Regions from separate parts of the Leuconostoc citreum genome, predicted to be linked through region 1. Evidence: riboswitches for the same ligand, from Rfam matches in the RefSeq annotation. Region 1 holds a riboswitch; the other holds the start of a gene.
What was found. A riboswitch is a leader RNA that binds a small molecule or an ion and turns the genes downstream of it on or off. The one in region 1 is predicted to bind lysine.

Region 1 (4,498 bases):
ATGCAGAAATACCAGATGGGATGAATTTGGTAGCTTTTTTGCATACTGCTTACCAAGACTTATATGACAAGCAGGATCGCATCACTGCGCTTTACAATGAGTACGCTGAATCCATGAATGACAAATTGTTGACGCGTGCAGGTCGTATGCAAGAAGAACTCGACGCCGCAGGATTTTATGATGTTGATACGCAGATTGAACGCGTTATTTCTGGTCTTGGGTTGGAGGCCATTGGTCGGGACCGAGAACTCGAGCAAATGTCTGGCGGACAACGTGCAAAAGTGATTTTGGCTAAGTTGTTATTAGAAAACGATGATGTCATCATTCTTGATGAGCCAACCAACTATCTGGATGTGGCACATATTACCTGGCTGGAAGATTTCTTGCAGACATATGAAGGCGCTGCTTTAATTATCTCGCACGATTTTGACTTTCTGGATAAAGTAACTAACGCAATTATTGATTTGTCCTTTGGAAAAATCACCAAGTACCGTGGCTCATTTAAAAAGGCGATGCGCCAAAAAGAGGAGCGCGCAGAGCAACAATTACGCCAGTATGAAAAACAGCAGGGTGAAATTGAAAAGGCGCAGAAGTTTATTGCTAAAAACAAAGCGCGTGCGTCAACGTCCAAACAAGCTAAGTCACGAGAAAAGATGTTGGCACGAATGGATAAAATCGATCCACCATCAGAGACGTTGCAAGCGAAGTTTAATTTTCCTTATGTCAATTCGCAATCAGCTAATGCATTAACCGTTAGTGATCTATCTGTTGGTTATGTGACACCTGTTCTAGAGCCGGTTACCTTCTCCATTACGACCGGCCAAAAAATTGTTTTCAAGGGTTTCAATGGTGCTGGTAAATCAACATTAATTAAATCCATTTTGGGTGTTATTCCAGCATTACATGGTGAAGCAGAGTTTTCACCATCTGCTATTGTTAACTACTTTGATCAAGATTTAGAATGGGATAACGATGCTAAAACGCCACTGCAAGAGATGCAAGATCGCTTCCCAACTTTAGAACCCAAAGCACTGCGTACACGTCTTGCTGCGGCTGGTATTAATGCAGAAAATGCACAAAAACCATTACAACAACTATCTGGTGGTGAACAAACAAAGGTTAAATTGGCAATTATGGAGATGAAACCAAGTAACTTCTTAATTCTTGATGAACCAACAAACCACTTAGACGAAGGAACAAAAAACGCCTTGCGCTCAGCTATTGATAAATTTCCGGGAAATGTTATTATTGTTTCCCACGAAGTCAGCTTTACTAAAGGCTTTGGTGATCGCGAATTAAACGTCGCTGCGTTATCCTTTAAGAACGAAACGGATTAAGATAAGTAAGTATATCCATCAGCAATGGTTAATTGGTGGTGCAGTTATAATAAAAGGTTGGGAAAGGCTACTAATAAAGCAGTTCTCGGCCTTTTTATTACGAGCAGTTAGAATCTGTCTATCAGGGAACCGGAATTGTGAGATAGTGTGGCATTTTTTATGAAGATTAGAATTATTGGTCCAGTTGGGAGTGGTAAAACCACCTTTGCCAATGCATTAAGTAAGCAAACAGGCATCCCTGTTACTGCGTTGGATACGTTAAATTGGCATCGAATGGTAACTGGGGATGTTCATAAAACGCCAGCTGAAAGACAAACAGAATTAAATCATGTCGTACGCCAAAACCATTGGATTATTGAAGGCACTCAATACCGTCATGGGCAAGCCGTGTTTGGCGCAGCTGATATTATTTATGTCTTGGATGTGCCATTGTGGCTGAATATTTTTCGGCTTATTACGCGTTGGCTAGATACCCGCATGAATCATGGTCCCAGACAATACCAACAGATATGGCCTTATGTCAAGTGGCTCAAACAGTGGTATCGATACGATAAATTGGCTGTTTTGGCATTGTTAACCCCTTACCGTGATAAAGTGAAGATAGTAAAAGCATTTGACAAAATAAAAACATTAGAATAAAATAAAAACAATGAGAAAATCATAGAGGTTGCCATAGACATGAGTCGCACGTGGAGTATTGATAGATACAATGAAACGTGTCAAAGGGAATATGGCCGAAGCGCTGATACTATCATATCAGTTAGCTGGGGTACTAGTTAATAGCTATTACACTGTCGCATATGCGGGGTGCTATGACGGAAACGAGTTTTTAGTGTAATCCGTGACTGCTATCCCCCAGCAGAAGCGGATTTTTATTTTATGAGAAAAGAGTGTGAATCATGGTAGAGGCGATTACGCGTCCGACGCAAATTGAAATATCTCAAAAAGCTTTAAAAAACAATGTCGCTGTTGTCAAACGTGTTTCGGGTGCAGAAAAAATTTTCTTAGCCGTTAAATCAAATGCCTATGGGTTAGGTTTAATTCCAACAGCTAAAGCAGCAGTTGCTGGTGGTGTGTATGGTTTAGCTGTTGCAATTATTGACGAAGCACTAGCACTGCGCCACGAACGCATCACTGCACCAATACTAATTTTGGGTATTTCACCCGCCGAATATGCTGAACTAATGGCAGTGCAACATATTATGGCAACTGTTGTCTCACTTGATTGGTTACAAGAAGCAGCACAGTATCTCACCGGTGAACAGCGATTACATGTTTCCTTAGGTGTCGATACAGGGATGGGGAGAATTGGTTTTAGAGACCGACAATCATTGTCTGAGGCAATTGACTATGTGCAGGCTCATCGAGATATATTTGATTATGTGGGACTGGCCACACATTTTGCCGAATCAGATTCGGCTGATACAGACTATTTTAATATGCAACTTCAGCGTTGGCATAAGTTGACAGATGGTTTACCAGAACCAGAATATTATCACGTCGCCAACTCTGGTGCAGCAATGTATCATGCTAATGAAGTACCACATGAAGTTATTCGTGTTGGAACCGTACTGTATGGTGTCGAACCATCAAGAGGTGAATTGTGGGATGGCCGAGAACTGGCGCCAGTGATGGCGTTGCGTAGTGAAATGAACTTTGTGAAAGAATTACCAGCCGGCGAAGGTATTAGTTATTCACACAAGTACACCACCTCTGAAAATGAATGGATTGGGACTGTCCCAATTGGCTATGGTGATGGCTGGTTACGCAAAATGACTGGTTTTCATGTCATTGTTGATGGGCAATATGCGCCGATTGTTGGGCAAGTTGCAATGGATCAATTGATGATTCGTTTACCACATGAGTATCCAGTTGGTACAAAAGTAACATTAATTGGAAAAGATGGTGGGTTAGAAAACACAATTGAAGATGTCGCACAGCATGCAGATCTGGCACCGTGGGAAATCATGACCGGAATGCAAGATCGGTTACATCGTATTTTAGTAGACTAGATGAGAGAAACACAACCTGGGAGGGAATGGTAAGATGGTAGCGCGTGAGTATAATGTAGCAATATTAGGGGCAACAGGGGCTGTTGGGACACGCTTAATTGCCCAGCTGGCAGAATCAAAGGTACCGGTTAAGCATTTGAAATTATTAGCTTCACCTCGGTCGGCTGGTAAGAAATTACTGTTCAAGGGCGAAGCATTAACCGTGGAAGCCACAACGCCAGAAAGTTTTAATGATGTTGATTTAGTTTTAGCTTCAGGTGGTGGTGCAGTATCACATCAATTTGCACCAGAAGCAGTTAAGCGTGGTGCAGTTGTGGTTGATAATTCAAGTTACTGGCGTATGCATGATGATGTGCCCTTAGTGGTGCCAGAAGTTAATGAGGCAGCACTGAACAATCATCACGGAATTATTGCTAATCCAAACTGTTCGACGACTCAAATGGTTGTTGCTTTGGAACCTATTCGTCGTGCTTATGGCTTACGCCGTGTCATCGTATCAACCTATCAGGCGGCTTCTGGTGCCGGACAATCGGCTTTGGAAGAACTTAAAACACAAACAGATGCCTATAATCGTGGTGAAGAGATGGTTGCAAACATTTTACCGGTTAAAGGTGCGGCAAAGCATTATCCATTAGCATATAATCTTTTGCCACAAATTGATGTTTTTGAAGCAGATGGCTATACTCATGAAGAATGGAAGATGATTCATGAAACAAAAAAGATTATGTTTGGGGATAAGAATTCCAAAGCTGTCAAAGTGACTGGAACAGCTGTACGTGTACCAGTGCCAATTGGTCACGGTGAGACGGTCTACTTTGAAACTGATGATCATGCTGGTGCAACAACTGAAGGTATTCAAAAGGCGATTAGTCAAGCTGCCGGCGTCGTGTTAGAAGATGACCCAAAATCGCAACTTTATCCACAACCAATTCATGCTGAAGGTAAGCGTGAAACCTTTGTTGGCCGTGTAAGGCCAGATTTAGAAAGTGATGATGCTTTTCATATGTGGGTTGTTTCAGATAATTTATTAAAAGGTGCTGCTTGGAATACAGTCCAAATTGCAGAACGATTAGTTGCTTTGGACCTAGTCCGTGTGCCTAAAAATGCAATAAACAGATTTGAAACGCTTTAAAATGATACAATAGCCCT
Region 2 (4,498 bases), 730 kb from region 1:
TATGCTGTAACAAATAACCGAAGTCCTCACCTGTCATAGCTGGTTGTGCTAATTCAAAATTAATATCTGACTGTTTTTGCATAAAATTAATTACTTGGGTCGCTAATATGGGGTCATTTTCTACTGGTAAATAACTGCCACTTTCTAACGATACATTAATGGTAACCTCATTGGCAATTGCCAGTCCCTCAGCAATTTTCCTAATACGGGTCAGCATTGTTTCTAACCCTGTACGCGTCATACTACGGACTGTCCCTTCAAAATGCACTTGGTCTGGTATGACATTATTTGCAAACCCACCGTTAATGACGCCAACACTCACAACCCCACCAGCAATTGGGTTAACAGATCGCGACACAACAGTTTGAAGTTGGATAATTAATTCGGCAGCAATAACAATCGGATCTTTAGCTAAATGAGGATACGCCGCATGCCCACCTGTACCAATCACATCAACTTTTAATTCTGCTGTGCCAGCAAACAACGTACCAGCCAACGTGCTTAACGTGCCGGCTGGCAAACTTGGTTGGTCATGAATCCCATAAAACTCACCTGGTCGCCATTTACCTTCAAATAATCCCATATCGTAGGCAACTTTACCACCGCTTTCAGCCTCTTCAGCAGGTTGAAAGAAAATGATAAGATTGTCTTTTGGTTGATGCTGACTAAAATATTGTGCCAATCCCAGGGCCATTGTCATATGGACATCATGCCCACAGGCATGCATTTTGCCAGGATGCTGTGATGCAAAGTCTAACCCCGTTGCCTCTTGTATAGGCAAGGCATCAATATCTGTCCGATAACCAATTGTCCGTACTGGATTAGTGCCTTGAAAATAGACTAAAATGGCTGTTGGCAAAGCTTCAACTGTCTTAATTGTCATATAATCTTGTTGCCAAGACTTAAGTTTGGTTAACAAATAATCATGTGTCTTAAATTCTTCAAGTGCCGTCTCAGGTATTTGATGTAATTCACGACGAAATGTTTGTAGTGTTTCAAAATTTATTTCAGACATTAGAGACCTCGTAAGGCATCGATTAAAGCAGTCTTTTGTTGCGTTTTTGAATCAATTTGCTTAATAATTTTGGCTGGTACGCCTGCGACAACGGTATTAGCTGGCACATCTTTTGTCACGATTGCCCCTGCTGCGACCACAGCACCGTCTCCAACCTGTACACCTTCAATGACTACCGCATTCGCCCCAACTAAAACATGATCTCCAATACGAACTGGTTGGGCTGAAGCTGGTTCGATTACGCCTGCTAATACAGCGCCAGCACCAATATGTGATTGTTCGCCAACAATTGCCCTTCCGCCCAAAACGGCACCCATATCAATCATTGTTCCTGAACCGATTTCAGCACCAATGTTAATCACAGCACCTAGCATAATCACCGCATTGTCACCTATTGTTACCTGCTCTCGAATAATTGCTCCTGGTTCAATACGTGCATTGACAGCCTTTTTATCAAGTAGTGGTACAGCTGAATTTCGTGCATCATTTTCGACAAACACATTTTCGGCCGGCAATGCTGCAATTAACGGTTGAATTTCTGACCAATCCCCAATTAATTGTCCAAAAGATACACCACCAAACTGTTGCACAGTGGCTGGAATTTCGCCAGTTAATACACCCTTATAAGTCACTTTGACGGGCGTTACTTTCTTCGCATTAGCAATAAAATTAATTAATTGTTGTGCATCATTTGCTGTTGTCATATTATTTTTCTCCCAATTTTAATGTGTCATATTTGCTGATAGCGTGTAGTCACGATCCAGGGCCGCAATATGTTCATATGTTTCGCGTGCAACGACAAGCTGATGCTGTCCATTTTCCACAAAAACAACTGCTGGACGTGGGTTGCGATTATAGTTTGAAGCCATTGCATACCCATAAGCACCTGTTGCTAAGACGGATAAAATATCACCTGCTTGCGTCTTGGGCAATTTTTGTTGCCAAACAAGAACATCGCCAGATTCACAATATTTTCCAGCAACACGTACCACTTCTTGTGCTGGAATATTTGGTTGATTGGCTAAAACCGCTTCATAATTAGCCTCGTATAACGCAGGCCTAATATTATCTCCCATACCACCATCGACTGCTATATAGTGTCGCATATCAGGAATGTCTTTTCGCGCGCCAACAGTGTAAAGCGTTTGTCCTGCTGGACCTACCACTGAACGTCCTGGTTCAATCCAAATTTCTGGCATTTTCCAATCGTACTCGGCTGCTTTTCCTTTTAAGGTACGAATAATAGCACTTACATAGTCACTTTCTGGTAGTGGTTCATCGTCATCAGTATAACGAATACCAAAACCGCCCCCGACATTAATAATATCCGGCTGCCATCCCCAACTTTGTGCTGTATCTGCTAATAAGGCAGCATTTTTTTCAAAGCCAGTGACATCAAAAATTTGCGACCCAATATGCGCATGTAGACCTCGTAGGTGAAAATGGCTATCTTGACTAGCAATATCATACGCTGCCTTCGCTTGACCGGTTAGTAAATCAAAGCCAAATTTTGAATCTTGCTGACCGGTGCTAATAAATTCATGGGTGTGGGCCGATATTCCTGGTGAAATACGCAACAAAATATCTTGTACTACTTGACATTTTTCAGCGATTTCAGACAATAATTGCAACTCCAAAAAATTATCCACAATAACTGTCCCAATACCCTGTTGAACAGCCATCATCAGTTCATCCCAACTTTTATTATTGCCATTAAAGCTTAAGTGCTTTGGGTTAAAACCAGCTTGAATAGCAGTATAAAGTTCCCCACCTGAAACAACATCTGCGTGAATGCCTTCTTGCTGTGCCACTTGATAAATTGCCTTTGTCGCAAATGCTTTTGAAGCATAACTAACGATGTATGGGACATTTTCTTTTTCAAAAATGGCTTTAAATGCTCGCATTGTTTGCCTAATTTTAGTCACGTCATAAACATAAAGTGGTGTACCGTAAGTACTAGCAAGGTCAACCGCATCAACATGGTCAATGGTGAGGTGATTTTGTTCATTTGTTGGATAATTCATGTGCCCTCCTAAACGACATATAGATTTAGTATCATATGCCATCATTATCAACATAAAAAGCCCTTTGTTCGAGACATGGTCACGGACAAAAGGCTTTTGCTTAGCAATTTTGACAGTTTCCATAGCTCACCGTTACATGTAACGACAGTCTAACAATTATTAATTGTTAGCCCAACAGACAAAGTAGTAGTTTTTATCTATTTCGGCGATATCCCCTTTTGCTTAACGTCATGGCTGCTACAACAGCTCAGATAAGCGACTTATGTCTATCGCGACCTCTATGTGAAATTATATTTTTATTATGGTTTAATCATAACTGACAGTTTAAAAAATGTCAAATTTTTAATCTAATATTCAGTATCAATAAATTTTAAACCTAATTCACGCCCATACTGTCGAATTGTTGATTCAGCTAAATTCATTTCAAAGGCTAAATCAATATAGCTCGTCATACCATTATTAAAAAGCGCTAATACTTTCGCTTGACGTTCATCTTTGCCAATAGCTGATTCTGTTGCTAAAGCCTGAATGCCATGACCGACTAGCGTAGTATCTACCTCTGTTTTTGGTTGTCTTTCTCTTGACTCTAAATCCCGATAGGCTTGTGCTGCAGCCTTTTCGTCTAAATGCTGCGTTGTGACATTTTGATTGATATCTGCTGCTTTTTTAAATTGATAATTCATTAACTGACCTCATAAACTAGCACGGTGAATAATACTTGGACCATCAATCGCCGAGAGTTTCCCATCTTCATAAACAGTCGCTAACAAATCATCGCCAGCTACATCTTGCGCTACTGTTTTAATCGTATTACCATCTAGAATGACTTTCAATAAACCAGCTTTGGACGCTTTGGTCATGTCTGTTTTAGGATTTTTTTGAATGTTAATGTGACGCCCATCAGCTGTTTCTGCGTAAGCGGCTTTGATTGCAAATCTTTCCGTGTCACGTGTGAATCCTTCTTGCAAAAGCCCACCACCTGACCCAACAATGAGATTGTCAGCTGACCAACCTGCAGCTATTATGGTTTCATATAATGACACAATTGTATCTGCTTTCATACCATCGCCTTGAATAATACCAACATTGTCATTCAAAATACGATAGCCTTTATCATTTAAGGTTGTTCCAAAGATATCAGCAAGCAAATTCAAGACCTGCAAATCAATAATTTCAGGATCACCAGAATCTGGTCGTAACACAATGCGACCTTGACGGCTACGTATTCGTTGTTTAATCGTCGCTGATCCGATAACATGGGTCACGAAATTTAGCGCATCATATGAATCAATCACAATTGATAAAATCGCATCATCAGGTGCCCGATCAAGTTGTGCATTAACATAATCTATTTCACCTTCTCCCGGACCGTAAGCTGTGGCTACTGAATGTTCGGTTGCCCAGACCGATGCCGCGCGACCTGAAACACCGTAAACTGCCTCAAAATAACTTGAAGCAG

Region 2: another riboswitch for lysine. It lies ahead of lysA (diaminopimelate decarboxylase); the one in region 1 lies ahead of alr (alanine racemase).

The regions. Positions count from the first base shown of each region.
Region 1 is NZ_CP042410.1:1,570,490-1,574,987, reverse strand. Features, by position in the region: gene FGL72_RS07815 (ABC-F family ATP-binding cassette domain-containing protein) at 1-1,337, shown strand, start outside; gene FGL72_RS07810 (isopentenyl transferase family protein) at 1,497-1,976, shown strand; lysine riboswitch at 1,991-2,158, shown strand; gene alr (alanine racemase) at 2,237-3,349, shown strand; gene FGL72_RS07800 (aspartate-semialdehyde dehydrogenase) at 3,384-4,481, shown strand.
Region 2 is NZ_CP042410.1:438,013-442,510, reverse strand. Features, by position in the region: gene FGL72_RS02115 (N-acetyldiaminopimelate deacetylase) at 1-1,015, opposite strand, end outside; gene dapD (2,3,4,5-tetrahydropyridine-2,6-dicarboxylate N-acetyltransferase) at 1,015-1,719, opposite strand; gene lysA (diaminopimelate decarboxylase) at 1,738-3,039, opposite strand; lysine riboswitch at 3,154-3,328, opposite strand; gene FGL72_RS02100 (hypothetical protein) at 3,387-3,722, opposite strand; gene FGL72_RS02095 (nicotinate phosphoribosyltransferase) at 3,732-4,498, opposite strand, start outside.